DNA from 3 places in the Saccharophagus degradans 2-40 genome. Region 3 is predicted to be linked to each of the others. Evidence: riboswitches for the same ligand, from Rfam matches in the RefSeq annotation. Region 3 holds a riboswitch; each other region holds the start of a gene.

Region 1 (9,760 bases), 1.2 Mb from region 3:
AGTTATACGGGTATAGATAACAGCATGCTCGCCAAAGCGCCGCCGTGTGATGAGGTGATGGATGCATTCGCCAATTACATTGGTAATGATAATCTTGTGGCTCATAACGCTTCGTTCGATAAGCGTTTTTTAGATGCCGAGCTGTACCGTATTGGACGCAGCTATAGTGGTGACTTTACTTGTTCGCTATTGGCCGCCAGGCGCTTATTTCCCAATGCGGAAAACCATAAATTGGGTACACTGGTAAAACACACCAAGTTACAAAGCGATGGTGCATTTCACCGGGCGCTGTACGATTCTGAAATGACGGCCAAAGTGTGGATGGTTATGTTAATGCAGTTACAGCAAGCCTACGGCTTAAACCATGTGCCGTTTTCGCTTATTCAAAAAATAACTAAAACGCCTAAAAAGTCGGTGCATGGCCTGTTAGAAAAATTTGTAGCAAAGCAATAACTGCTAGTAGTGTGACATTAGTTAATACAGCAAGAAATGCAATTGTACATTAAATGGAGGTTAACCAAGTGATTGATTTATCGGTGCGTTATTTTCACTTTGTGGGCATTTTTATTATGTTTGCGGCACTGTTTGGCGTACATTTGTTATTGCGCCCGCAAATAGATAAGCAAACACTTAAAAAACTTGTCGTGCTAGACCTGGTATATGGGGCATGTGCGCTGTTTGTTTTGGCTATGGGGTTGGCGCTATGGCTTTGGGTAGGGAAGCCTTCTTCATTTTACAATACCAATTGGATACTGCATTTAAAGGTAAGTTTATTTGTATTGGTGGGTATTATTTCGGTTGTGCCGACGTTATTTTTTATTAAACAGCGCGATCTACAAGCCGAGCTGATTGATGTGCCCAAACGTATTATTACTATTGTGCGTATCGAGTTGTGCATGTTGGTTGTTATACCATTGCTGGCGGTGCTTATGGCTCACGGTGTTGGGTTTGGCTAGCCTGCGGGGGCTGGGTCCAATGTAGCCATTAATAATGCCTGCTATTATGCTTGGTATTTGCAAATAGCCGTACCATAATGGGCGCATTAACCTAAAACGAGTTTTTTCTATGCAAAGCTTAAGTATTCTTATTCAGTCTTCACAAAGCGATGCTTTTCAACCAGAAGATGCTATCGCGTTGGCCAAGTCTTTGGGGCGCTACCCAGAAGTAGACCGAGATAAACAAACTGGCGAAGTGGTGCTAAATTTTTTTAGTGAAAACCTGCCTTTGTTGTGGTCGCAATTAGTAAAAGGCATGTTTAACGATGAAGAGCTAGGCGAATGGTTGCAGTCGGTGAGTATTGTTGTGTGCGACCCCGTAGATGGCGGGCGTGACGAGTTGCTGTTGTACCATTTCGATGAAGATGAAGAGCTCGACGAGTTTTAATTTTGCTATTCACGCAAGGTATTTGCCTTGCGTGTAGTAATGCACATCTCTACGCTGCTATTTAACCGCCAAAGTTATTCCGTAATAGGTTTATTTTCTGGTGAGTCGTTAAGGGCGTACCAAAAAGTTTCTACCCAATACAACATCTCTGCGAGTAAATCACTTAATTTCTCTTTGCTGTGGCTTAGCTTGTTTACGCACAGGGCATCAAAATGAGGGTGCCCCATCGCAGCGTATTCCCAGTCTATAAGTACGGGGCCGATTACACTTTCAATAATATTGTCTGCAGTAATATCGTGGTGGGTAAGCAGTGGCGGTGGCCAGCTGGGGCTTGCTTGCGCGCTATCTAGCTTGGCTGCAAATTTTCTGTATTGCTCTAATTGCTGTGAACTAATTAACGTATTATTTGGTTGCTTTTGCAGCTCTATGTAGTAGTAATTTAAATGTTTTGCGTAATCTAAGCTTGTGATTGTGCCTTGCGTGTTAATAGCTTGGAATTTTTTTACAAGCTCCAGTAATTTCTTTACTTGTTGTGGGTTTTCGAAGTCGTCTTTAGTCCAGGTACGACCTTCTACCCATTCAAATACGCTGTAAGTGTAGTTGGGTGAGCTATATATAAGCTTTGGTGCTACTTGGTGCGGCGCAAGCAGATCGCAAATGGCGTGCTCGCGCGTACGGTCTATGCCAAGCATAGCGGAATAAGGCGAATTTATTCGCAGTTTATAACGCTTGCCCTGTGCCTTAATTAAATAGTTTTCGTTGGTTAAACCATTGGGCACTTTTTCTATAAGGCTTGGTGCTTGCTTTAATGGTAACGGCCACAGTTGCCATTGCGTAAGTGCTTGTAGCAGGCTTATTTTTGTCATTAAGCATGGTTCGACGCTGGGGGCTCTTGTTGCTGTAGCAGGCGAGCCCAAGTTATAAGGCCTACCACTACTAGGATAAGGTATACCGCCATGAGTAGGGCTGTAGGGTACAAGCCTCTATCAATGTATAAGTACAGGGCCACCGCATCAATTACTAGCCAATACAACCAGTTTTCGAATACTTTTTGTGCAACCATGTACGTGGTAATTACTGCACCCCAAGTAGTGAAGGAATCTAAGTAGGGCCACGCAGCTGTAGTATTTGTTGTTAAATAATAGCCAGAAGCCCCACTTAAAATAAATATAGCACCTAAAGCGAGGGCGTGTGTTTTTAAAGGCCAAGTAATAATAGGTAATGTGGGCTGGTCGGCTGACGCTCTGTTCCAGTTCCAAAAGCCATATACCGCCATGCCCATGTAGTACACGTTTAAAAGAGATTCCATAAATAAGGAAACATCCCAAAACACATAGGTAAATAGAGCGGTACTTATAAGTGCGCAGGGCCAGCCCCACACATTTTGGCGCATAATTAAAATAAGGTATGCCAAGCCAAGGCCCACTGCAATGTGCTCTATAGGCGATTGTTGCAGCAGGCCGGTAATGGCTTGGTTAAAAAAATCTGTCATTCGAAAGCGTTGTAACCAGGAATAAATTTAGTAACGAATACGCATTTGCCGTATTTTTCAAAACTCCACGCCACTATATCATTAATTACGCGCATTACGTCTTCGTATTCGCCCACCATAATGGTTGCGGTTGGAACAGTACTTACCTCAACGCCTGTGTAGGTGTTAATTTGATCGATGGTGGCCTTAATAATATCTAAATAATAATCTTGCAGTGGGTACAGGGTAATTTCTGCGGTTAGTTTCATGTGCTACCTCTACATGTTTACCCGCGCAATTGCGGGTAAACATAGCTGTGTTTATTTGTTAAAAGCTTAAACTGGCGCTTACACCAACAGTGCGTGGCGCGCCTTTCTGGCTGTAAGGTTCGGCGGCGTAAAACTTACGCGGGTCGTTACCAAATTCGTGGTCAAAGTAAAAGCCACGCGTTTCTACTGTAACGTCTGTAAGATTCTTAGCCCATAGCGCAAATTCAATCTCATCTAATTGATAAGCAATTCTCGCGTTTAGCAAAGTGTAAGCGCCTGCTTTTTCTTCGTGGTTGGCAGAGAAATAAAAGTCATCTTTGCCTTCTATTTCAAAGCGCGCGCTTAGCAGATCGCCAAATTGAAAAGTAGCGCCAGTGCTGTATTGGTAGTTTGGCGCATGGGGTTGATCGCGGCCGTCCATATCTTTGGTACCATCGACATGGCTGGTATTGCTAAACTCTTTAAAGCTTGTTTGCAATAGGCCTACATTACTAAATAGGGTGATGTTTTCTACAGGGCTCCACAGCAGTTCCATCTCTGCACCATAGTTTACGCCTTCAGCTGCGTTGTTAATGGAGTCGATGAATTGAATGGTACCATCCTCCTCGTAAGCGTTAGATTGCTTCACTTGGATATCGTTACGCAGTTGGTAAAACAACGCGAATTGGCCCGTTACGGTATTGTCTAGCCATTGGCCTTTTGTACCCAGCTCGAAGTTCACCATGGTTTCGGTATCGAAGGTCTTATCTTCTTCTTCTAAGTCAACTTCAGTATTAAAGCCGTTGCCTTTGTATCCGCGCGACACTAAACCGTAAACCATTTCGTGATCGCTTATTTGCACCTCTAGCGCCATTTTACCGCCCCAGAGCGTCTCGCCTGGGTTAAATGTGCTGCCGTTGCTGTCGATGAAATCCGAACTAATTCTTTCTAAGCGCAGGCCAGTCACTAAGGTGGTCGTCGCGCTTAAGGTAGAGCGTACTTCACCGTAAATTGCCGAGTTGGTGGTGGTGTAATCGCTAGTATACGGGGTGACTTCGGGTACGCGAGGTAGAGAATAAAAGTCGTATGTGGAATCGTTATTAACGTGAGTGCGGGTAAGCTCTACATCTTGGCTGCGTACATAGGCACCAGCAACCCAAGCAAATTTGCTATCGCCCTTCGAAATTAAACGCACATCGAGTGCGGTATTGCTGTTGTCGCGCTCGTAGTTATCCGTGGTGGAGTATTGCTGTCCTTCGCATTCGGAATCGATTGGGCAAATGTCGCGGTAGGCCCAATCTTCATCGTAGCCATACTCAATTTCAGATTCCGCCACGCTGGCAACCACTTCCAGGTCAATCATATCTGAGCCGCTGTAAGTAGTATGCAATGCAGTAGCTAGGGTGGTTTGGCGATCGTGACCGGGCTCATCGGATAAGGTTTTGCGATTGTTGTCGAGCGAGAAGGCATCGTAGCCGTTATCGACATCTATGTAGTAGGTAACCCAGCGCATGGCGAGGCTTTTGCCAAAATCAAAAGTAAGCAGATTTTTAGCACTAAACTCGTCAATGTTGTTGGTGTCTTTGCGGTCGAGGTGGGTGTTTTCAATAAACCCATCGCTATTGGTTTGTTTCACCGCTGCGCGCCAGCCGGCAACGTCGTTTATGGGGCTGCTAAGTGTTAAGCCTGCATCAAAAGCGCCATAGGTACCGAAGCCAGCGCTAATTTTACCTGAGGGAGCGTCGCTTACATCGTTGCTCACAACGTTTACTAAGCCTGCCAGCGCATTTGCGCCAAATAGTGTGCCCTGTGGGCCGCGAAATATTTCCACTTGTTTAGTGTCTAGCGCGGTAATACCGGTGGAAATGCCGGTCATGTCTATACCGTCTAACATTACGCCCACGGATGGGTTAACTGGGTCTACGAACTGGCTGCGCTCGCCGATACCGCGAATCAAAATAAAGCGGCCGCGGGATGCGCCAGTGGAGTAGTTAACGTTGGGCGCTAAGTTGAATACGTCTTCTAGGTGTTGGGTGTTACGCGCAGCCAGTGTGCTGGCATTTACGATAGATACACTGTTGGCAACGCTTAGTGCGTTTGCATCGCGCAATTCACCGGTAACAATTATTTCTTCTAATTTGTCGTTGGCGAATGAGGTTTGGCTAGCAAGAGCAACGGCTAGCGATAAACTGGTGAGAGAAAAACGGGATAAGCAGGTGTTCATGTCAGGTCCTTTATATTGGTAAGATCAAGGGCCCGGCTGTATGCGTGGGGGAGCAACTTCGAAGTTGTTAAGTTGCCTATAGTTTTTATCCTATTCCTACGCCGGTACTAACCGGATCAGGTTCGAAGGGTATAAGCACATAAGTACTAGTCTCAGGCTTCGCAGCCTCCCCTAAGGAGCGCGCGAATCATAGCGCACTTAGGGCAGTTTTTGAATTCTTCGCTTCAGCTTAGGGCCAAAGAGGGTGCGGGCTGACGTCAAAATGAGCGTGGTTATATTGGGGTGTAAACGGCGCCGTTTTGCCTTAGGGCGGACTATCATGTTCATGTTGCGCCAGTATTACTTCCTAGAATTATTATCCTCGCAGCCAAGTGTGATATACGCGGTAGTACCTGTTTAAAATTTGGCCTAAGCCATTTGGCCGATACTGCTTCGCGGCGTTGGCTGCTAGCATAGGTGGTGAATTTGGCGCCAATAACGCTTTTTACTAAGAAAGTGTGATTAACATCCCTTTTTGGCGCGTATTTGTACGTTTTTAGGTCGGTAAAACATATAAAATGCATACGTTATTTCTAATTGTACGTATTTGAATGTTTTCTATACTACTTTGGTCGCTGCACAAATTTTGATCTTGTGGTATCTTGCGCCGCCTTAAATGAACCCCCTAGCTAGAGAGAATTCAATGTATCGCTTCGTCCTGAGCAGCATATTTTTTGTGTGGATATCAACCGTAAATGCCGCGCCAGACCCAGTATTAAGTCAAACACTGCAACAAAAGCAACAAGAGCTTGCTGCACTCACTAAGAAAGTTGATGCCGCTGCTGCTGTGTTAGCCGATGAGCAGGCGAATTTAGCTCGCCATGCAGAAGGTTTGGAAGAGGCGACGCAAAGCCTAGTAGAGGCTGAGCGCGAAATGAAAGCGAAACTTCTTGCCGCTGAAACAAACCCAGATGAAACCGCAATGCGTGAATCGGTATTGGCTTCTATTCGCTACAACCGTTTTGAGGCGCGCGTTAAGCGCTACACCGGGCGCAAAGAGGAGTCTGAGCAATCTGTGGCTGCAGCCGAGCAGGCTTATCAAAACCTTACTAAACAGCAGAAAGATTTGGAATTTGTTATTAGTGAGCTAAGCAGTAAACGCGATGAATTGGCCCGTAAAAAAGTAGCGGCCTCTACTAATGTGCAAGTTGCGCAAAGTGTATCTGCACCAGCGAAAGCGGCAGAGGTGGCAACGCCAGTGGCTGCTAAAGCGGAAGCGGCTAACACCCAAGTCGTTAAAACCGAGGCTCCTAAAGCTAAAGAGCCAACTGAGCAAGCGGCAGGGGTTGGTACTTGGCCCTACTTATCAAACGCGAGCGAACAAGATATACGTTACGCGCGCACCTATATTGCCGAGCTAGAAGCCGATAAGGCTAAAGGTGAAATCGATTCTGCACCTTTAGTGGAAGTAGAGTTGGTAGCAAAAAATTCATTTGGTAAAAGCGATATGGATTACTTAGGTGACGATCTATATATGCTTACCAAAAAAGTACGTGCCGGCAGCCAGCGTTTTGCATTATTTAATAAAGACTACTGGCACACAATTCCCGAAGCGGATGATCAAGCCGAATATGTGTTTATCTTTGATGTTTCTTCGCTTTCTAAGCCTGAATTGTTTTTATTTAAGAAGTCTCTAATCGCTCAATAAAGAAACCTATTATGAATGTGTTGAAGTTAAAGGGTAGTTACATTCCGTTTATATTGGTGGCGTTGTCTATTTGGGGGGCATCTGCCTCTACTCATGCTAATCAAGTAAATGGGGTGGCGGCTTACCATGCATTGAGTGTTGAGCAATTTTTGGCTGTGTTGTATACGAGCTCGCCCACCATTGAAGCCGCGCCGTTACTCGAGAAAGACACGCCTGCTCGAATGGAGATTCGCGTTACTACAAAGCGATTATCGCAGCGCAGATTTGTCACTATGTGGCTAGAGAGCATGACGGTAAGCAATACATCTGACGTGGTAGAAGCACAATTAGAAAGCCTAGCCCAGTTTAATAAAATGTTTAAAGGCCGCTTTATTGATGGCGACCGAATTGTGTTTGATTACCGCCCAGATAGAGGCATGGAAGTAAGCGTTAATGGCGTGGCATTAGGGGTAATTAAATCGGGTGACTTTTTCCGTTTATTGCTCGCATGTTGGGTTGGTGACGTGCCTATTTCATCTAATTTAAAGGCTAGCTTACTCAGCCCTGCAGTTATAGATAAAACCTTGTTGGCACGCTTTAATGCAGTTACGCCAAGTGCCGATCGCCGAGAAGAAATTGTCGCGTGGACAAAAGTACCTGCTAAGCCAGAGCCGGTAGAGCAAGTACAGCCCAAAGCCGAAGTGGTAAAAGCTGCACTGGTTAAAGCCCCTGTGCAAACACCTGTTGTTCCTAAAAAGGCGCCTGCGCCGGTTGAGCGGCCAAAGCCTGTGGCAAAAGTGGCGGACAAACCTGTTGCGTCCCAAATGGTAGAGGCTGTAAAACAAGAGGAGAAAAAGCAGCTAGAGCCGAAGCAAGTTGAGCCAAAAGCTGTAGAACCACCTAAACAAGTTGCAGAGCCGCCCAAACAAGTTGTTGCTGCGTCTAAAGTTGTAGCCCCAGTTACAACTGCAGAGACGGTAGTAGAGTTAGAGTCCGACGATGAAACAATGGAAGGCTTGGATGCGGGCGGTTTATTGGTTAGACAAAAATATTACGATCAACTATCTAAGCACTTGATTCAGCAGCAATCTATTCCACGCCAAGCGTTTCAGCGGCGCTTAGAGGACGAAGTGCGTGTCTATTTAACAATAAACCGCAATGGCACTGTGATGGCGGCTGAGCTAGAAACAGAATCGAAATATAAAATGTTTAATCAGCAAGCGTTAGAGGCAATTGAAAAGGCCGGTGTGTTTCCCGCTATGCCAGAGGAAATTAGTGGCGATACCTTCTCCTTTTCGGTGTTGTTAAATTATCGCTTACCTATTTAATGTAATTTAAATTAATTTATATTTAAAAAAGCCGCGTTCTAATCGCGGCTTTTTTGTGCCTGCTTTTTATGTTCTAACTCAATACCTGTTACTACCCAGTCATCGCTGCAATAATACGCAAGCTTAAAAACTGCGCCTTTGGGTACTGCAGTATGTAAGTGCTCTGTTAATTCAAAGCATAGGCTGCCTGAATTACTGTCTCCGCTTTGCAGGCACAATCGTGCCGCCTTAAACCCAAAAAACTTCCCAACCTGCGGGTGCAGCGCTTTATAGAGCGCCTCCTTGGCAGAAAACACAACTGTTAACGCTTGCTCGAAAGACCAATCAATGTGGTTAAGTAAGTGTTGTTCTTCTGGTAGCCAAACTTCTTTACTTATTGATGCTGCGGTTTTGGCTGGTGTCCAATGCTCTATATCAATACCAATGCCCGCAATTTTTGTTTGCCTTTGTACGGCGCAGGCAGCGATACCCTTCGAGTGGCTAATGGAGCCAACAATACCTTGTGGCCAAATTGGGGCGCGTGTTTTTTCGTCGCGCTCTACTTGCGCGCCAATATTAAGCCTTTGTAATAAGGTTTTTGCTAAATGCCGGCCGGCTACATATTCCGCTAAACGTTTATCTACCGCTTTTTCTAACAAGTATTGCGGCACATCTATTTGATATTGCTTGGGGGTGTTTGCATCCCAGTGTTGTGGGTAAAAGTGGCAGAGCAAAAGTTCGCATTGGCCAAGCAGCGGGACAGAAAATGAGGTATCAATCAGTTGCATGGTGTTCCAGTTAAAGTAACTTTTATCAAATTTTGGCGTTAAAAATTAATTGTGGTTTTCAAGTCGCAGGGTCTCATACAACTTTGACGATTTAGCATAACCAATAGCACTGCCTAGAATCTGCAAATGAGTATAATTCTTAATAAGAATCATTATCACTTGAGGCGGTGAACGCAGAGCTGGCATTAAAGCCATTTTCGCGGCTCGCTGCAATTGCAAACAGCCTGTGAACGACAGGTTGCTTCGTATCAAAATTACCTGGAGCCGAAAATGGACACTACGCAAAATGTTGCACAGCGCTATGATGACCTGCTCGACCTTTATTCACAGTACAGCAGCCTCTATTTTTCGTCACCTTCGCACAGCCTGTTAGCCAAGCCACCGTTTGCTCAATTGGTTTCTGAACGCGTTGGTGATATTGCCCAGCGCGCACAAGAATCACTTAGCATTGCTAAGCAGTTGGGGTTTGCCGACCCAATAATAATGGGCGCAATAGGTTTCGATGGCGAAGACGCAAGCGCATTGCGGGTTTGTAACAATGTAATTCGCCAAACAAAAATGCCTTTTGCTAGTGGTGATGCTAGTGGCGGCATTGCGTTTAACCCAAGCCAAGCCGGTGCTCACCGTATAACGCCAGTGCCCAGTGGGCAAGTATTTAAAAATAGTGTGAACG
Region 2 (9,760 bases), 1.4 Mb from region 3:
CAAGCCACCCATTAATTGGTGCACAATAGCGTTCAACGGGCCTTTGTAAGGTACGCGACCTTCGATACCCTCTGGCACTAATTTTTCCATGCCTTGGCTGGAATCTTGGAAGTAGCGATCCGACGAACCTTGGGTTTTAGCCATGGCGCCCAAAGACCCCATTCCGCGGTAGCTTTTGTAAGTACGGCCTTGATACAACTCCACTTCGCCTGGCGCTTCTTCGGTACCCGCAAACATAGACCCCATCATTACGCAGTCTGCACCGGCGACAATGGCTTTGGCCACATCACCAGAGAAGCGCACACCGCCGTCGGCAATCACCGGTACGCCAGTGTCTTTTAATGCGTCTACAACATTTGCAATTGCAGAAATTTGCGGCACCCCTACACCCGTTACAATACGGGTGGTACATATAGAGCCAGGACCAATACCTACTTTAACGCCATCGGCACCGGCTTCCACAAGCGCTTTTGCCGCGTCAGCTGTAGCAATATTGCCACCAATCACCTGAACTTGCGGGTGATCTTTCTTAATTTTGGTTACGCGATTTAATACGTTTTGTGAGTGACCGTGAGCGGTATCTACCACTAGCACATCTACACCCGCCGCAACCAATGCTGCTACGCGATCATCTGTGTCTGGGCTTGTGCCCACAGACGCACCTACTCGCAAACTGCCATCAGCATCTTTACAGGCATTTGGGTAGGTTTCGGCTTTATTTATGTCTTTAACGGTAATTAGGCCGCACAATTTAAACTTATCGTTAACAACCAGCACTTTTTCTATGCGGTGCTTATGTAACAGCGCGCGCACTTCATCTGCTGCGGTGCCTTCTAGCACAGTCACCAATTTTTCTTTCGGTGTCATTATGCTGGCTACAGTTGCATCTAAGTTGGTTTCGAAACGCACATCTCGACCGGTAACAATACCCACCAAATCGCCGTTATCTAAAACCGGCACACCAGAAATATTGTGCTGACGGGTAAGGGCAATAAGGTCTTTAATCGAGCAGCTAGAATCGATAGTGATGGGGTTTTTAACCACACCAGCTTCAAATTTCTTAACGGCACGCACTTGTTCCGCTTGTTTTTCGATGGTCATGCTTTTATGAATAATACCAATACCGCCCTCTTGCGCTAATGCAATAGCTAAACGGGCCTCGGTAACGGTATCCATAGCAGCGGATAACAAGGGGATATTAAGCGTGATTTCTCGGGTTAGCCGGGTTTTCAAATCCACATCTTTTGCTGTGACATTAGAATAACCGGGAACCAGCAGTACGTCGTCAAACGTGAGCGCTTCCTGAGCAATCCTTAACATAGGAGTAACTACCTCAAGAGTCATGAGTAGAGCCTGCAATGGCGTTTTAAGGTAAGCCAGTGCCTGCGAGATAAACGAGCAATTATACGCGTTTGCACCATCTTTGGTAAACACGAAAAGTCGCCCTAAATGAACAAACACGCGCGAAAGTGCAAGCGCAACCAGTAAATGTGCCGGAAATTTCATTCTAGGCATGCCAAAGCAATCCAAAACCGCCTAGAATGCCCGCATGCAAAACGATATTTTTAGCCAAACCAACCAAATTACAGCCAAGCGTGGCGGCGAGCGCAAAACTTTTTCTGTGGAAGAGCTTAACCGCAGAGTAAAAGACCTGCTTGAAGTACACCTGCCCCTTATTTGGGTAGAAGGTGAAATTTCTAACTTTAGCGCCCCTGCCTCTGGCCACTGGTACTTCACCCTAAAAGACGAGCGCGCACAGGTGCGCTGTGCCATGTTTAAGGGCCGCAACCAGCAGGTAAAATTTCGCCCAAAAGCGGGCGATAAAGTGCTGCTGCGCGCCCGCGTAAGCCTGTATGAGGGTCGCGGCGATTTTCAGCTTATTGCCGAGCACATGGAAGAGTCTGGGTTTGGCCTATTACAACAGCGTTACGAAGCCCTAAAAGCACAGTTACTAAATGAAGGCCTGTTTAACGAGGCAGATAAACAACCGATTCCCACACTGCCAAACCATATAGGCATTATCACATCGCCCACAGGGGCTGCCGTGCGGGATGTACTATCGGTATTACAGCGCCGCTTCCCCAGTATTCCGGTAACGGTGATCCCTGCCCCTGTGCAAGGGGATGACGCGCCCGCAAAACTCATACAGGCAATAGACATTGCCGAGAATTCAGGCCTTTTTGATGTGCTTTTGCTGTGCCGCGGCGGCGGCTCGATAGAAGACTTATGGGCCTTTAACAATGAAGCGCTGGCGCGCCGCATTTACGAATGCGATATACCCATTGTGAGCGCAGTGGGTCACGAGGTAGATTTTACCATTGCCGACTTTGTTGCAGATTTACGCGCCCCCACCCCTTCGGCTGCGGCTGAACTGCTGTGCCCAAACAAAACAGATATCGACCAATTGCTACAACATTTTGCCAAGCAGCTTAAACAGCGCCTACACCAGCGTTTAAGCCAATACGCTCAGGCAGTAAATCACCTGCGCACAAGGCTAAAGCACCCTGGCGAGCGCCTAAATGCGCGAGCGCAACAATTGGATCAATTAGAAATTCGTCTTACCCGCGCCATACAGTTGCGCTTACAAAAAGACGGCACCACACTTAGAAACCGCGAGCAGCGCTTAACCCAGCAGCACCCTCAAAAGTTGCTTGCGCAGCATCAAAAAGATCTCGCAAAACTTCGCTTACAATTAAACCAAGCCATTAGCCGTTTGCTAGATAAAAAAACAGACAGACTGCAAAGAGCCGTTGCACTGCTTGATATTGCTAGCCCCCTGGCAACCCTTAAGCGCGGCTACTCCATAACGACTAAGGCTGACGGCACGGTTATACGCACGCCGGCCGACACCCCAAAAGGCGAAACCATTCATATTAAGCTTGCCGAGGGTGAACTATCCGCAAAAATTAACTAGTTAAATACTAAGCTAACCACAAACAACTAACACGTTGATACAGGAACACAACATAGGCGTATATGATGGAAGCAGAACACACATCGATGACCATTCCCTACCTGTACGAGACCATCGCCTTTTTACTTACCGTTGTTATAGTTGTACCCCTATTTAAACGTATAAAAATGAGCCCTATTCTGGGCTATTTAGCCGTAGGAGCTATTATTGGCCCTTACGGCGCAGCTGTTATTCACGATGCTAACGCCGTACAACACTTCGCCGAACTCGGCGTGATAATTTTACTGTTTACCATCGGTTTAGAGCTTTCATTTGCGCGCTTAAAAAGTTTCTCCAAGCTTATTTTTGGCTTGGGAGCGGCGCAAGTATTAGTAAGCGCAAGCATAATTAGCGGCTTAGCATTTTGGTGGGGCAATACCATCGAAGCGGCCGTTATTATCGGCTTGTGTTTGGCGCTTTCTTCCACTGCCATGGTGATGCAGATTTTGCACGAGCGCAGCGAAAGTGCCACCACCTATGGTCGAGCAAGCTTTGCCATTCTGCTCTTTCAAGATTTAGCCGTTGTCCCTATTTTAATTTTGCTCACCATACTCGGCGATACATCCAGTGGCGATAGCAGCCTATGGCTAACGGTGGGCAGCGCCCTTTTAAAGGCAGCCATCACTATTGGCTTTATTATTTTTGTGGGCCGCTTTTTGTTGAGTTTTTTATTCCGCCACGTCGCCCGCTTGCGCAATATTGATGTGTTTACCGCCCTTATGCTGCTGGTTATTCTCGCCACCTCTGTGATTACCGGCCTTGCGGGCTTATCTATGGCACTGGGTGCATTCCTCGCCGGCTTATTGCTCGCAGAAACCGAGTTTCGCCATCAAATAGAAAGCGAAATCGCCCCGTTTAAAGGCTTATTTTTAGGCCTGTTTTTTATGGGCGTGGGCATGAATTTAGACCTGGTTATGGCCTTCGAGTACGGCGTATGGGTTGTATTATCGGTTGTGGGTTTACTAGCCTTAAAAGCAACCATTGCCACACTATTTGCACGCTTATTTGGGTTAAGCTGGCAAGATGCGCTGCGCACAGGCTTAATTGTTTCTGAAGCCGGTGAATTTGCATTTGTGGTAATTGGGCAGGCAACCTTAAGCTACCAACTTATTGAACCTAATATTGGCCAATTTATGGTGGTAGTTGCCGGCTTATCGATGATTTTCACCCCATTTCTTGCCATGTTTGGCAAGTGGCTGGCCGATAAATACAACCTGTCACAAACCCCTAACGCTGCGCCCGATGCACTGCACGACCACATAATAATCGCGGGGTTCGGCCGCGTTGGGCAGGCAGTAGCACATATTCTTACGCAACAATCCATCCCCTACATTGCGCTCGACACTAACGCAGATGAAGTACGGCGCTTACAAAAACAAGGCGCACATATATTTTTAGGCGACGCCAGCAAGCAGGAAGTGCTGCATATGGCCAGTGTAGATAACGCCAGCGTGCTGCTTGTTACCATGGATGACTCCCACGCATCCATTCGCACAACCCATGGCGCACGCCAGCATCATCCAGAATTAAAAATTGTGGTGCGCTCCAAAGACGAACAACATTCAACAGCACTACTACACGCAGGCGCCAATCAAGTTGTGCCAGAAACACTAGAAGCCAGCTTGCAGCTATGTGCACACACACTTCAAGCATCGGGTATGAGTCGCGAAGAGGCTACAGCCTGTGTAGAAATTGAACGTTCAGAAGCTTACTCACGCTTGCTGCACGAGGCCAAAGCCATTGGCAATCAAAACCCCGCTTGCGACAAACCATAGCAAGCAGTAGACTTCGCTCACTTTGTCGGGGTGCCCCATACTTCTCTTGGGGCTGAGATTAAACCCGTACGACCTGATCAGGCTAGAACCTGCGTAGGCAACAGCATATGAATACCTCCTTACATAAACGGGCCGAATCGCCCGTGCACGCAGCCATTGCCGGTGGCGGCCTAATGGGCCGATTACTTGCGTGGCGCCTTACTGCTTTGGGCCATCGCGTATCTTTATTCGACGCGGGCTCGCTTTCTACCCCTCACAATGCAGCATACACTGCAGCAGCCATGCTATCGCCCATGAGCGAAGTGGTTGTATCTGAGCGGGCAATTTATGACATGGGGCTGCACTCCATGACACTGTGGGAAAGCTGGCTGGCAGAGCTACCAGCACTATTTAAGCACCTGTATAGCAAGCGCGGTAGCGTTGTTGTGGCCCACCCACAAGATGAGTCGGAATTACTTCAGTTTCACCAAGATTTGCAGCACCACTTGGGCGCGAACAATCAAAGCCAGTGGCTTGCCCCGCACGAATTAGCCCAACTCGAGCCTGACTTACATTTTAGCCACGGTTTATACCTCCCCAACGAAGCGGCGTTAAATAACCGCGTGTTTCTCGATAAGTTACTCGAATGGCTTATTGACCATAATGTACAAATACACGCTAACACCCCTGTGCGCTTTGCGCCCGAAGCACAAATAGACAACATAGATGCAAGCCAATTTGATTTATGGTTTGACTGCCGTGGCGTTGGCGCAGGTAAAGAAAGGCAAGTGCGCGGGGTGCGGGGTGAAGTTATTTGGGTAGAAACCGACGAAGTAAAACTGCACCGCCCTATTCGGCTTATGCACCCCCGCTACAAACTCTATATTGTGCCTAAGCCTAACAATCAATTTATTGTTGGCGCCACCGAAATAGAAAGTAATGATAACTCGCCCATGTCTGTGCAATCTGCGCTGGAGTTATGCAGCGCCCTGTACACGCTCAACCCCGCATTCGCCGAGGCGCGCATAGTAGAAATGGACACAAATTTACGCCCCGCGCTAATCGATAATATGCCCTGTATTACCTTGGCACAAGCTAACTCAAGTAATCGTACGCCAGTCATTCAAGCCAATGGCTTGTACAGGCACGGTTATTTATTAGCGCCAAGTGCGGTGGAATACGCTTTACAACTAGCGGGCCTAGGCAGAGCTAAATCACCATTTGCCAGCCACTTTAATCGCCGCACTTTAGACGCATATACAACAAGCCCTACAGCTATTCAAACACCGAAGGCACTCGCACTGTATGACTGATTCGACCCACAACGACAATATTCAAGTGAGCGTAAACGGTACTATTACCCAGCTTGCCTCTCAAGCGACACTGGCGTCACTGGTACAAATACATAACCCAGATGGCCTACCTGTAGCGGTAGCCGTGAATGATGAATTTGTACCCCGCAGCCAGTATACAGCTACTCAGCTAACCGCTGGTGACACCATCGATATAGTTAGCCCCGTGGGAGGCGGCTAGTCATGCATGATATTCAAGACCCTTTGAACTTATACGACACCGCTTTTAGCAGCCGTTTTCTGTTGGGCACGGCCCTGTACCCATCGCCGCAATCCATGCTAGATGCCATTGCTAGCTCGGGCTGTAATATCGTTACACTGGGGCTGCGCAGACAAAACCCCAGCAACCGTGACGGCCAAGCCATTTGGGAGGCGATTCAGCAAACCGGCTGCCACCTACTGCCTAATACGGCTGGCTGTAAATCGGCTAAAGAAGCCATTACCTTAGCGAATATGTCGCGCGAGATATTCGACACCCCCTGGATAAAACTCGAAGTCATTGGCGATGACTACACTCTCCAGCCCGACCCTTTCGCGCTAGTAGAAGCGGCAAACGAGCTTATATCCCAGGGTTTTAATGTTTTACCCTACTGCACCGATGACCTTATGGTTTGCCACAAATTGGTAGATGTAGGCTGCAAAGTGCTTATGCCTTGGGGCGCCCCTATAGGCACCGGCCAAGGCCTACTTAACCCCTACCAGCTTAAAACACTGCGCGAACGCTTGCCGCGTATTCCGCTCATAATAGATGCAGGCCTAGGGGCACCATCACAGGCGGCGCAAGCCATGGAAATGGGCTATGATGGCGTTTTACTGAATACCGCTGTCGCGAAAGCAAGTAACCCCGCGGGAATGGCAAAAGCATTTGCTCTGGCAATTGAAGCAGGCCGCCAAGCATATAAGGCAGGCCTTATGGTTAAACGCCAAACAGCCAGCGCCAGCACGCCAACCGTAGGCCAGCCCTTTTGGCACCAACCTTGTAATCGCGGTTAAACAGTGGGGCACACACACCTATACTGATGGCGCCCATGACCGACAATACTCCGCTCTCGCCTAACGAGAGCAAACCCAAACAAAGCCTAATTAAACGCAAGCTAGGCGGGCTTAAACGCAAAATAGACACGCGCATTCGCGAAAAAGCGATAGCGCGCGCAACCACACGTATTTATCTGCATGGCAAAAGGCCAGAAGAATACGATGCAGACTTGCTCGAAGTTATAGTAAAGGAAGAGGAAGACAAACTAAAAAGCGAGCTGAAAGACAAAAGCATCATTATGCTACTGGCCGCACTTGGCTTGTCTTTTTGGAGTTAAACCGTGATTAATTTCTTTGCCAAATCGGTTGCTGCCACTTACGTATGGAAGCGTTATAAAAAAATTATTATTTCCACTGCTGCCCTATTTCTAGGCTACTTCTTAATTAACGCCATCCACCACGACTTTTTGGAATACCAAAAACTATCTGGCAGCGGTCAACAATTACTGTTTAGCTATATACTTAAATGGTTAGCGCTTGGCGCAATAACCGCGCTCTACTATTACATTAATATTCACAACCGCATCAAAAACGCAAAAGAGCCCTTAACCAAAAGCAGCAAGCAACAGGCGAACTCAGCCAAAAACAATAAAGCAGAAAACCAAACAGAAAACAGCCCAGACCCATTCGCCGATATTAGAAAAAAAGAAACCTTACGCAGCCGTGCAGACATAGAAATGGATAAACGAAAATGAGCGTAACACCACCTATTTTGGAAGTGCGCAACGCGCAAGTTTATCGCCGCAACACCCAAGTTTTTAACAACTTAAACCTCACCCTAGAGCAAGGCGAATCTGTTGCGATTATTGGCCCTAACGGCGCGGGCAAAACCACCCTGCTAAAATTAATTAACCGCGAAATATACCCCGTAGTACAACCAGACAGCCATCTAAAACTTTTTGGTGAAGAGCGCATTAAGGTGGACATCCTGCGCAAAAAAATGGGCACAGTTTCATTCGAGTCACAAATAAAACACGATACCCTAGCCAATGGTTTAGAAGTGGTTGTTTCGGCATTTTTTGGCTCGGTTGGTATTCACAGTCACCACCAAGTTTTACCTCAACACAAAGCCGCAGCAATAAAAATAATGCAAGAGCTTGGTATCGCTCACTTAGCAGATCGCCAATACCTATTGCTTTCTACCGGTCAGCAACGCAGGCTGCTGCTTGCTAGAGCAATGGTACACAACCCCAAAGTACTTGTTCTTGACGAACCCACCAGCGGTTTAGACTTAAAATCTGCCTTTCAATTACTGGCAGATATACGCAGCCTCTGCAGCAAAGGCACAACCCTAATTTTGGTGACCCACCACATACAAGAAATTGTGCCCGAAATAGGCAAGGTAATTTTTTTAAAAAATGGGGAGATAACCCGGCAAGGTGCCAAAGAAGACCTGCTAACCGATGCAGCTTTATCCGAGCTTTACGACGTACCCATCCATGCTTCTGAGCGCGCCGGCTATTATTCTGCAGTTCCTAATTCTGCTCCATTGTAATTATTAGCCAGTCGATTAAACGGGAAACATAAAACTACTCACCAGCAGCCTTGCACCAACAACAAACAGCAAACTCGCAAAAAACACTTTTAAACGTTTTTCCGATATTTTTTTGCCAAGCCTAGCACCATAGGGCGCAACAAGCACAGTGCAAAAACTTAGTACCACTAAACCGGGTATATAGACTTGCTTCCAACACCCCCAGGGGGCATCTGCTGGCGAGTAAGAAAAAAGTAACAAAGCAATAATTGACGGCAGTGCAACTAACACCCCAAAGCTAGAAGCCGTGCCAATAGCGGCGTGGGTGCGTAACCCCAACCCTAACAACACTGGCACGCCAGTGGCCCCACCACCCACACCCGCGAGCGAAGAAGAAAGCCCTATTAGAAAACCCGCAATAGAAGCCATAACTCTAATAAGCACACCTTTAAGCGTGGGCTCCGCGTTTATTGTGTAGTGCTCAACAGCGGGTGTAATACGGTAAGTTCGCACTATGGTTATACATGCAACCAGCAACAGCACGCCAGAAAACACAAACAACAATAATCGTCCAAATTGCGCCACAACCAACGAGCTAGCAATAATGGCCCCCATTAAAATGAAGGGCGCAATCCAAAGTAGAATATTTTTATTTACGTTTCCCAATTTGTAATGGGCTCGTAAAGAAGAACATGCCGTAGGTAAAAGTGTGACTAACGATGTACCAACCGCAATGCTTATAGCACTGTTAGCGCTTACCTCCATCCAACGAAATAGTGCGTACAGGGCGGGCACAATCACTATCCCCCCCCCAACGCCAAACAAACCGGCTAAAAAACCAGCAACCAAGCCTGCGAACAGCAACACAAGAATTTGAAATAGTATTTCAGGAGGCATGCGAAACTCATCATTAGCCGTTATACTCAAACGGCAATTTACTACTGCCGACACTTACGCGGCACATTAAACACGCAACAACTTAAGAACGTGTTACGCATCTAAATAATTATACTTGGGAGTAATCATGATTAAACAAATTACCAACACTTGGGTAATTGCCGCAGCGGTATCGTTAAGTTTTTCTTACGGTGCAATGGCGCAAGAAGAAGGCATCCAAGAGCCGCCTTCAACCACCACCGCTGTTGCCGAAACAGCAGCAGTTACTTACCAATGCACTCTTCACGAAATGACT
Region 3 (9,760 bases):
ACAAACGCTGGTCTGAAATGATTAATAAGCCGCACGGCATTGTGCTGGTAACTGGGCCTACCGGCTCGGGTAAAACCACCACGTTATATTCATCGTTGCGTCAGTTGGCAACCGACGAAGTGAATGTGTCTACCATTGAAGACCCAATAGAAATGGTGGAGGACGCGTTTAATCAAACGCAAGTGCAGCACAATATAGGTTTAGATTTTGCTGCGGGCATTCGCACACTTATGCGACAAGACCCCGACATAATTATGGTAGGTGAGATTCGCGATTTAGAAACCGCGCAAATGGCTGTTCAGGCTGCGCTCACCGGCCACTTGGTAATATCCACATTGCACACCAACGACGCGCCAACGGCCATGACGCGACTGCTAGATTTAGGCGTGCCGAGTTATTTGTTGCGCGCCACATTAATTGGCGTAATGGCGCAGCGCTTAGTGCGCACGCTGTGCCCGCATTGCAAAAAAGAATCGACCATTTCCAACGAAGATTGGGAAGGCATGGTTAAACCTTGGAAAGTCGCCAAGCCCACTAAAACGTTTGAGCCAGAAGGCTGTTTAGAGTGCCGCAATACCGGCTACCTTGGCCGCCAAGGCATTTACGAAATATTGGGTATGTCGGAATCGGTGCAGCAATTGGTAGGAGATCATTGCGATCTTGCCATATTGCGCCAGCAAGCTATGCGCGAAGGCATGCGCACACTGCGGCTTTCGGGCGCGCAAAAAGTTGCGCAGGGCATGACAACCGTGGCAGAAGTACTGCGCGTAGCACCACCGCCGGAAAAATAAATTGCGAAACAGGTCGGTAATTAAACCGGAATAATGGTCGGATTAATGCTTGGATTAATATTTGAGATAATAAAAAGGTAAGTAACATGAAGCGTGCCAGCAGGATTTGTACACTTGGAGTGTTAGCAGCGGCAATGTTAGCGGCCTGCAGCTCTGTGGAAATAGACCCCGCCGTGGTGCAGTCGCAAATTACCCCGAATGTAACTGTAGAAGAGCACCGCAAAGCACTGCCCATTGCAAATGCGCAGGTGCTGTTTAACAAAAATACTAACCTGTTAGGCGGTTGGAACCATGTGGCGAACTTCCCCGACGAATTCGCAGGCTTAAAATTTCCATCGGGTATGTATCGCATAGATAGAAAACCCGCGCTCAATCACGGCGAGCACCAGTACTCCACCACGTTGATAAAAAAATACGGCGATTGGCACCATCAACACGCCAACGGCATAACCGCACAGTACGCACCCGTGCCCTTCGCCAATGTGGCCGGTATTGAAATGGTACTACGCATAAACAGCGAAACTAGCAACCTGCCCAGCCGCAAAGAAATAGCCAAAACCTACGATGATTTAGTGCCCAAAGCACAGCTAGAAAAACTTGATGATGGCCAAGTGCATTTATCCATAGCACTGGTTGGTGTAGGCGCAGAAAGTGTAGAAACCCCTACGTTTAATGCCGATTATTTGCTGTCGTTAGATGCAAAAAAACAAACCGACGAATGGCTGCATATATTTATCCCCGCCGCAGAGCTAACCCGTTTTAGCGAAGTGAACTACAACAAAACCCCAGTAAACGCCCACCAAGCCAACCCAATCCCCGTTACCAGCCTACGCCTAATGGCCGAAACCAGCAGCACCAAAGTAATACGCAACCTAATACCAAACAACTTCGATGCGAACACACCGAAGTTGTTTAAGGAAGTAGGGGTGGAGTTGCAATATTTATCAATCGTTAAACGCTAATCGCTAACTACTAGTGATTAACGATTAGCAGCTAGCGATTGGTTAATATTGCACTTCTTTTGCCGTATCCAACCAGCCACTCAATGCGTCTATATCTGCAGTAGAAAGTGTGCCCGCTACTTGTTTTAGTTTGAGGGTGTTAACTACGTAAGCGTAGAGTGCGTCGGAGTAGTCGCGGCGGGCGCGGAATAGGCTGCGTTGTGCGTTTAGTACGTCGACTAAATCGCGTGTGCCTACCTCATAGCCAGCTTGCGTTGCGCGCAGGGCGCTCTCGCTAGAGGTAATAGCCTGCTTGCGCGCTTTTACAGTGGCCACGCCGGTCATTACTTCCAAGTGGTTAGAGCGTGCTTGCTGAATAATATCTCGCTGCGCTTTGTTGAAAAGCTCGCGCGATTCCCACGCTTGAGCATTGGCTTGGCGACGTGAAGCATGAGTGGCGCCACCGGCATAAATTGGCACTTTTAAAGTAAGGCTAAGGGTTTGGTTTTCTGGGTTTGTTTCGAACCCACTACCTATTTCGGTGGTTTTATCCGAATAGCTTACGCCTGCAGTTAGCGTTGGTGCGTGATCCGCTCTGCGCGCCTTGGCATTTTGCTGTGCGGCTTCGGCATTAAGTGACGCTGCTTTTAAATCAAAGTTATTTGCCAATGCAAACTCTACCCATTGGTTGCGATCGGCAGGTTCTGGTGCCGTTACAGGGAAGTCTGCACGCATTGGGTTGAGCGACCGGTAAGGGCGACCCGTAATAACTTCTAAGGCTTCGAATGCAATACCTAAGCGGCCTTCAGCAGCTAGGCGGGTTGCGGTTGAAGAGTCGAAAGCGGCTTGCGCTTCGTGCACTTCGGTAATGGCGGTTAGGCCCACTTCAAAGCGTTGTTTGGTTTGCTCTAACTGATGTTTAAGCGCTTCTTCTTCAGATTTAGCCGTATCGAAATTATCTACCGCAGCCAATGCATCAAAATAAGCTTGAGCAACCCGCACTATTACCTCTTGCTCGGCGGCAGCATAGTTAACCTCAGCAATTTGCGCCCTAGCTTTACCTTGCTTATAGGTATGCCAGCTTGCAAGGTTGAATAAGGTTTGGCTAAGGGAAACGCTATAGCCGGTAGTGGTGCTGTTTTGTGTGGTGCTGGTTTCTGTTGGGGTAGCATTTATATCGTATTCAGTTGTTGTATTTTCGCTATCTGCCCAGCTCGCTTCGGCACTTATTTGTGGCAACAAACCTGCGCGACCAATGTTTTTGTTTTCTTGGCCCGCTTCTAACGCCGCTTTGGCAGCCAAGAATGAGTGATCGTTCTCGAGCGCTTGCTGGTATATCTCGGCCAGCGTTTCCGCTTGGCTGTGTTGAGCTGCGGCGGCAAATCCAAAGGCCGCGAGCGCGATAATTTTTTGTAAAGACTTGTTCATTACTGATCCTTGCTGTTGTTTAGGCCCTGAGTAATAAGTACGCATTCTAGCTGAATAGTTAGCATCTTAACGTGAATTGAAAGACGAGAAGGTGCAAAAAATCGACAAAGCCTTGTTATGGAGGCACTTACTCAGAATTACACCCTAAAGGACGCGCGAACTACACAAAAAGATTCACTTGTTGGAATTTTTGTTGCCTGCTTTCACCATTATTTGATATTTCCCTAAAAATCTTCAGGGCCGCGGGCTCTGCATGCTCGTAGGTAAGCGGTGTTTTAGTCGCTGTGTTGCTAGCCAGTGTCGATGTATCTTGCTGCACGAATTGAAACACATTTTGCAATTGCGCAGGGGGCGTAAATGATAACTGGCGCTTAAACAGGCTGCTCGGCGAAAAATCGTAGGTAACCGGTGGCGTGCGCACGCTTGGGGTGTAGCGTGTTTCTTCTATGCCGGGTGTGGCTGTGGGGGCGGGCACCACGCGACCCACGCCTTCGTAAATTACCGAAGGCCTAGGCGAGGGGGTGGGTTTAGCGAAGGGGTGCGCTAAGCCCGATTGTGCAAGAAGCTTGTCTGCCATGGTGCGTTGGTTGGGTAATTAAATATTCTGTTGTTGCGCTGCCGAGGGCGAAACGGGTTGTTTAGTATTGGCGAAGCGGAATCAACACCTAAGTATAGGCCAGTATAGCGCGTGTGGTGCCAATCGCCGTCTGGGCCTTTACACCTGTGGGTAGCTTCCCTACACTGGGCGTCATTCTTGTCGGGGTGCTAGTTTTTGTGTGCTTTATTTGCGTGCAAAACAGGCTGAGAAAAACCCGTTGACCTGATCCGGCTAGTACCGGCGTAGGGAACGAGAAGAGTTTGGCGCTGTTTTCTGCCCGTTTACCACACGAGCCTCCTCGCGCGAACTCTGCCTTGTTTACTCACCGTGTACTTGCAACACGTGCTGAGTATATCGAATGACACCCACCGCTATTTTATCTATTGCCGCAAGCGACTCTTTTGGCGCCGCTGGTATTCAGGCGGATATCAAAACAGCTATGGCTCTGCACGCATACTGTGCCACGGCCATTACCGCTGTTACAGCACAAAACTCGCTGGGTGTTGCCGCCATTCACCCCGTACCTGCCAATATATTAAGCGCGCAGTTTACGGCGGCCGCACAGGGCTTTTTGCCGGCTAGGTTAGGTGCCATAAAAATTGGCATGCTCGGCCACGCCGAGGCATTGCCCGCTGTGGTGAGCTTTGTGCAGCAGCTAGCCGGGGCGATTCCAGTCGTGGTTGATACCGTACTTAACGCCTCTAGCGGTGCGGTATTACTGCCGCCTTCGGCGGTACGCGCTTATCGCGAATCACTTTTACCTTTAGCCACGCTCATAACCCCCAACCTACACGAAGCTGCACTTCTATTGGATGCGCCGCTAGCTACCAGCGAAGCCCAGCAGCGCGAGCAGGCGCAGGCCTTATTGCAATTGGGGTGTGGTGCTGTGTTGTTAAAAGGCGGCCACTTCGAAGGCAATAGCGCATCCGACTACTTAGTTACCCCGCATGGCGAAGCGCGTTTTTCTTCCTCCAAAATTCAAACCAATAACAGCCGTGGCACAGGTTGCAGTTTAGCAGCGGCTATTGCGGTGGGTATTGCACAGGGGCAGCCCTTAGAGCAAGCGGTAGAGGCGGCTAAAAATTACATAAGCGCTGCTTTGCAGGGGGCTGTGGGCTGGCAATTGGCGCAGGGTAGTGGGCCAATATGTCACGGTGCTAACAGTGCTTCAAGCCAGCAACTGCATTTAGGCCAAACCGATCATTAAAAAGACGATAGCAAAAAGATTTAGTTAAAAAACAAATTACATTCATTTCGTTACGCGAGAGAGACACCTCATGACAACCGATACATTAGAAAAACCACGCTTGAGTGATACCGCACAGGTAGACAGTCAATCCATTGCGCCGTTTCCAAATTCTAAAAAGATCTACGTGCAGGGTAGTCGCCCAGATATTCGCGTACCTATGCGCGAAATTAATTTATCTATAACGCCAACGGAATTTGGTGGCGAACAGAATCCACCCGTGCGTGTTTACGACACTTCTGGTGTGTACACCGACCCCAATGTAAAAATAGATGTGCGCCAAGGTTTGCCCGATGTGCGCAGCGCTTGGATAGCCGAGCGCGGTGACACCGAAGTGCTGCAACAAAAAAGTTCGTCTTTTACCCAGCAGCGCTTACACGATGCAAGCTTGGATACCTTGCGTTTTAATCACCAGCGCCAGCCCCTTAAAGCCAAGCCGCGCGCAAACGTAACGCAAATGCACTACGCGCGCTGCGGCATTATTACCCCAGAAATGGAATATATTGCCATTCGCGAAAATATGAGCTGGCAGCAAGCCAAAGAGCAAGGCGTGTTAGATCAGCAGCATGCCGGCGAGCATTTTGGCGCAAACATCCCAGATGAAATTACACCAGAATTTGTGCGCTCTGAAGTGGCCTGCGGCCGCGCAATTATTCCTGCAAATATTAACCACCCCGAACTAGAGCCAATGATTATTGGCCGCAACTTTTTAGTAAAAATTAACGGCAATATCGGCAACAGTGCGGTTACCTCATCTATTGAAGAAGAAGTGGCGAAGTTAACCTGGGGCACGCGCTGGGGTGCCGATACCATTATGGATCTGTCCACCGGTAAAAATATTCACGAAACGCGCGAGTGGATTATTCGCAACTCGTCAGTGCCCATTGGTACAGTACCTATTTACCAAGCTTTAGAAAAAGTAGATGGCGTAGCCGAAGATCTAACGTGGGAGATTTTCCGCGATACCCTCATCGAGCAAGCAGAGCAAGGGGTTGACTACTTCACAATCCACGCCGGTGTACTGTTGCGCTATGTGCCGCTTACCGCTAAACGGGTAACAGGTATTGTGTCGCGCGGCGGCTCGATTATGGCTAAATGGTGCTTGGCGCATCACCGCGAAAACTTTTTATACACCCATTTCGAAGACATTTGCGAAATTATGAAAGCTTACGATGTGAGCTTTTCTTTGGGGGATGGCTTGCGCCCAGGCTCCATTGCCGACGCCAACGACGAAGCGCAATTCGGCGAGCTAGAAACACTGGGCGAGCTTACCAAAATTGCGTGGAAACACGATGTGCAGGTAATGATTGAAGGCCCAGGCCACGTACCAATGCACATGATCAAAGAAAACATGGATAAGCAATTGCGCGAATGTGGTGAAGCGCCGTTTTATACCTTGGGGCCGCTGACTACCGATATCGCCCCAGGCTACGACCATATTACCTCGGGTATTGGTGCGGCCATGATTGGCTGGTACGGTTGTGCCATGCTTTGTTACGTTACACCCAAAGAGCATTTGGGTTTACCCAACAAAGACGATGTAAAAGAGGGTATCATCACTTACAAAATTGCTGCCCACGCAGCGGATTTGGCCAAAGGGCACCCCGGCGCACAGCTGCGTGACAACGCACTCTCTAAGGCGCGCTTTGAATTCCGTTGGGAAGATCAGTTTAATTTGGGCTTAGACCCAGATACTGCGCGGTCTTATCACGACGAAACGCTGCCAAAAGATTCCGCTAAAGTTGCGCACTTTTGCTCTATGTGTGGCCCCAAGTTCTGCTCGATGAAAATCACCCAAGAGGTGCGCGATTACGCAGCAGAACACGGTACAGATATTACACCAATCGCCGAAGATGAAGTGGTACGAATGATTGATGTAGAAGCCGAAATGCGCAAGAAGTCGGAGGAGTTCCGCGAGAAGGGCAGTGAGATATATGGGAAAATCTAGCTAACAGCTAACAGCTAACAGCTAACAGCTAACAGCTAACAGCGATTGCGGGGCTTGGCCCCGCAAAACACAGTGGATAAATAATGGAAGACTTGCCAGTTACACTTAATCGAGATGATGTAGACGTGCTCGATGAAAAAATTGTTTGGAACGGTTTTTTCAAAATGCACAAACTGACATTAAAACACCGTAAATTCGATGGAGAGTGGACGGGAGAGATTTCCCGTGAGCTGTTCCATCGCGGCGAAGCGTCGGCGGCGGTACTGTACGACCCCGAGCACGATCTAATAGGCTTGGTGGAGCAGTTCCGTGTGGGTGCTATCGATTCTTCCTTTGGCCCGTGGTGCCTAGAAGTGGTGGCGGGTATGTTAGAGGAGGGGGAAACCCCGGCAGAGCTAATCAAGCGCGAGCTAGAAGAAGAGGCTGGCGTAACCGATGCGGAGATTATTCCCATCACTACGTATTACTCCACCCCCGGCGGCTGCAGCGAACTCATCCACCTGTTTTGTGCCACCTGTAACCTAAAGGGGCGCGGTGGCGTTTTTGGGCTAGACGACGAAAACGAAGATATATATTTACACGTTTTGCCAGCCGACGAAGTATTTGCTGGTATGCTTAACAGTAGAGCCAACAACGCAGCCACCCTAATAGGCTTGCAGTGGCTACAGCTTAATAGGCAATCTCTAATGGCTAAGCGCTAAGTTAGCAGCGCTAGCGATTGGTGATTAGCGACTATAGATTGTTAACAGAGGTAACTATCATTCGTGGCATTAGTTAATCAGCGCAAATTGCCCAACAATCGCGGCTACAGTGTGGACATACAAGGCCATCACGCCCTGTGTGAAATGAACTTCCACCGTTTATTGCGCTTAATGCCCGGCCGCGAGGCGGGGGTAAAGCACTGGGGTTTCTCGGTAGGCCAGCTTAGTAACAATAAAGCCGAGGGCGAAACAGCTGCTGAAGCACCCGTAAACAATGCCGATATAAACCGCGAACAACCCAGCCTAATTAATGTTTCCATCAGCGTGGTGGACTCTGCCCCTTACACCACCACGGTAGAGCTGCAGCAAACCAGCTTTCTGCCACTGCTCAAAAAGCCCAAAATTCTTGTGCGCATGTACCACGATGCCGCCATGGCCGAAATAGTGGGCTGGGACAGGCACCGCCACTGGCGCCCGCAATACCTTTACCCCAATACTCACATGTATCAACCCGATGAAAAGCTCGCTCTGAATAAATTCTTAGGGGAATGGCTGGAATTCTGTCGCAAACATGGGTACCTTAAAGAAGAATTTTGTGACAAGGTTCTCGTAAACGGTAAATAGTATTCCCGCTTTAACCGTGATCGTACCAAACTATACAAACCCCAATCTCTAAGTGGCACTGTGCCCCTGTGGGTTTGATATGAATGTAAAAATTTTCAAGCGACGAGCGATGCGGCCTTTACGCGTAGTGCAGATAACGGATTGTCATTTGGGTAGCCAACCCGGTGAGCTTATGCTCGGTCTGGATACAGACCAGAGCTTATTTGACGTGCTTGAACTTATTCAAAACTCAGAGCCAACCCCCGATCTAATTCTAGCAACCGGCGATATCTCCAACGATGGCGGTGCCGCGAGCTATCAACGCTTCATAGATATTGTTAACCACTACTTCCCTGGTGTTGCTTTGGCTTGGTTGCCGGGTAACCACGACGACCCGCTAAACATGGATCAAGTGGACATCTTACCCATAGAAGCCCATTACCGAGCACAGGGATGGAACCTTATCCTGCTCGATTCGCGTATTCCCATGGAAGAAGGCGGCGAGCTGCACCCCAACGAGCTAATGCGCTTAGACGCCGAGCTAAAAGCCAACAGCGAACCTACCATGGTATTTTTGCATCACCAGCCAGTACCGGTAGGTAGCGAGTGGATAGACCAGTACGTGGTAAAAAATGCCGAAGCCTTTTTTGATGTGCTCGACAAATACGACCATGTAAAAGCGGTTTCTTGGGGCCATGTACATCAAGAGTTTCAAGATTCACGCAATAACGTAACTCTTCTGGCCACCCCCTCTACCTGCGTACAGTTTGCCCCCAAATCTAAACCCTTCAAGTTAGATACCATCATGCCTGGCTACCGCAGCTACTCGCTAAATGCCGATGGCAGCTTTACCTCCGAAGTAAAACGCATTCAAACTAAGGCCTATGCCATAGATTTTGCTTCTACCGGCTATTGAGCTGGTATACTCGCGCCTCAGTCATTCGCTAGAAACGAAGAACTATGGCCACCGTTCTCTATTTGCACGGCTTTCTAAGCTCGCCACAATCCAGCAAAGCTAAGGTTACTTGGCGTTGGTTGGCGAAAAATCATCCAGATGTCGACTTCTGTTGCCCGCAGCTTTCCTCCTACCCTAGCCAGGCAATAGCGCAAATTGAGGCAGAGCTAGATTCCCTTACGCAACCCGTGTACGTTATTGGCAGTTCGCTGGGCGGCTTTTGGGCCACTAACCTTGTAGAGCGCGGGCTAGTCGCAAAAGCGGTATTGGTTAACCCAGCCGTAGACCCGCACACCCGTTTCGACGAATTTAAAAACGTGCCGCTGCAAAGCTACTATTCCGATGAAACCTATTGTCTTACCGAAAAGGATTTGCAAGACTTGGTGGCGCTTAACTATGTCGAACCGCAGCAGCCCAACAAATATATGCTAATGGTGCAAACCGGCGACGAAACCCTCGACTACCGCATGGCTACAAAAAAGTATCGCCACTGCAAACAAATAGTTGAAGAAGGCGGCAGCCACACTTTTGACGGGTATGAAAATTGGC

The links. Region 3 has a riboswitch for thiamine pyrophosphate ahead of thiD (bifunctional hydroxymethylpyrimidine kinase/phosphomethylpyrimidine kinase). Riboswitches for the same ligand answer to the same signal wherever they lie in the genome.
Region 1: it holds a riboswitch for thiamine pyrophosphate, as region 3 does, so the genes downstream of both, SDE_RS17805 (TonB-dependent receptor) here and thiD (bifunctional hydroxymethylpyrimidine kinase/phosphomethylpyrimidine kinase) in region 3, are expected to answer to the same signal.
Region 2: it holds a riboswitch for thiamine pyrophosphate, as region 3 does, so the genes downstream of both, SDE_RS07620 (FAD-dependent oxidoreductase) here and thiD (bifunctional hydroxymethylpyrimidine kinase/phosphomethylpyrimidine kinase) in region 3, are expected to answer to the same signal.

Annotation. Positions count from the first base shown of each region.
Region 1 is NC_007912.1:4,336,226-4,345,985, reverse strand. Features, by position in the region: gene SDE_RS17835 (3'-5' exonuclease) at 1-453, shown strand, start outside; gene SDE_RS17830 (DUF2214 family protein) at 522-956, shown strand; gene SDE_RS17825 (hypothetical protein) at 1,066-1,383, shown strand; gene SDE_RS17820 (choline/ethanolamine kinase family protein) at 1,458-2,249, opposite strand; gene pnuC (nicotinamide riboside transporter PnuC) at 2,249-2,875, opposite strand; gene SDE_RS17810 (YkoF family thiamine/hydroxymethylpyrimidine-binding protein) at 2,872-3,123, opposite strand; gene SDE_RS17805 (TonB-dependent receptor) at 3,182-5,326, opposite strand; TPP riboswitch at 5,403-5,509, opposite strand; gene SDE_RS17795 (hypothetical protein) at 6,009-7,013, shown strand; gene SDE_RS17790 (TonB family protein) at 7,025-8,320, shown strand; gene SDE_RS17785 (4'-phosphopantetheinyl transferase family protein) at 8,359-9,087, opposite strand; gene SDE_RS17780 (isochorismate synthase) at 9,358-9,760, shown strand, end outside.
Region 2 is NC_007912.1:1,874,535-1,884,294, reverse strand. Features, by position in the region: gene guaB (IMP dehydrogenase) at 1-1,320, opposite strand, end outside; gene xseA (exodeoxyribonuclease VII large subunit) at 1,550-2,914, shown strand; gene SDE_RS07625 (monovalent cation:proton antiporter-2 (CPA2) family protein) at 2,980-4,728, shown strand; TPP riboswitch at 4,745-4,845, shown strand; gene SDE_RS07620 (FAD-dependent oxidoreductase) at 4,836-6,020, shown strand; gene thiS (sulfur carrier protein ThiS) at 6,013-6,240, shown strand; gene SDE_RS07610 (thiazole synthase) at 6,243-7,052, shown strand; gene SDE_RS07605 (hypothetical protein) at 7,088-7,372, shown strand; gene SDE_RS07600 (hypothetical protein) at 7,376-7,789, shown strand; gene SDE_RS07595 (ABC transporter ATP-binding protein) at 7,786-8,589, shown strand; gene SDE_RS07590 (sulfite exporter TauE/SafE family protein) at 8,605-9,465, opposite strand; gene SDE_RS21245 (hypothetical protein) at 9,593-9,760, shown strand, end outside.
Region 3 is NC_007912.1:451,184-460,943, forward strand. Features, by position in the region: gene SDE_RS01925 (GspE/PulE family protein) at 1-791, shown strand, start outside; gene SDE_RS01930 (hypothetical protein) at 926-1,753, shown strand; gene SDE_RS01935 (TolC family outer membrane protein) at 1,796-3,160, opposite strand; gene SDE_RS01940 (hypothetical protein) at 3,321-3,737, opposite strand; TPP riboswitch at 3,909-4,024, shown strand; gene thiD (bifunctional hydroxymethylpyrimidine kinase/phosphomethylpyrimidine kinase) at 4,117-4,965, shown strand; gene thiC (phosphomethylpyrimidine synthase ThiC) at 5,036-6,952, shown strand; gene SDE_RS01955 (NUDIX domain-containing protein) at 7,036-7,653, shown strand; gene SDE_RS01960 (DUF1249 domain-containing protein) at 7,717-8,277, shown strand; gene cpdA (3',5'-cyclic-AMP phosphodiesterase) at 8,357-9,172, shown strand; gene SDE_RS01970 (YqiA/YcfP family alpha/beta fold hydrolase) at 9,217-9,760, shown strand, end outside.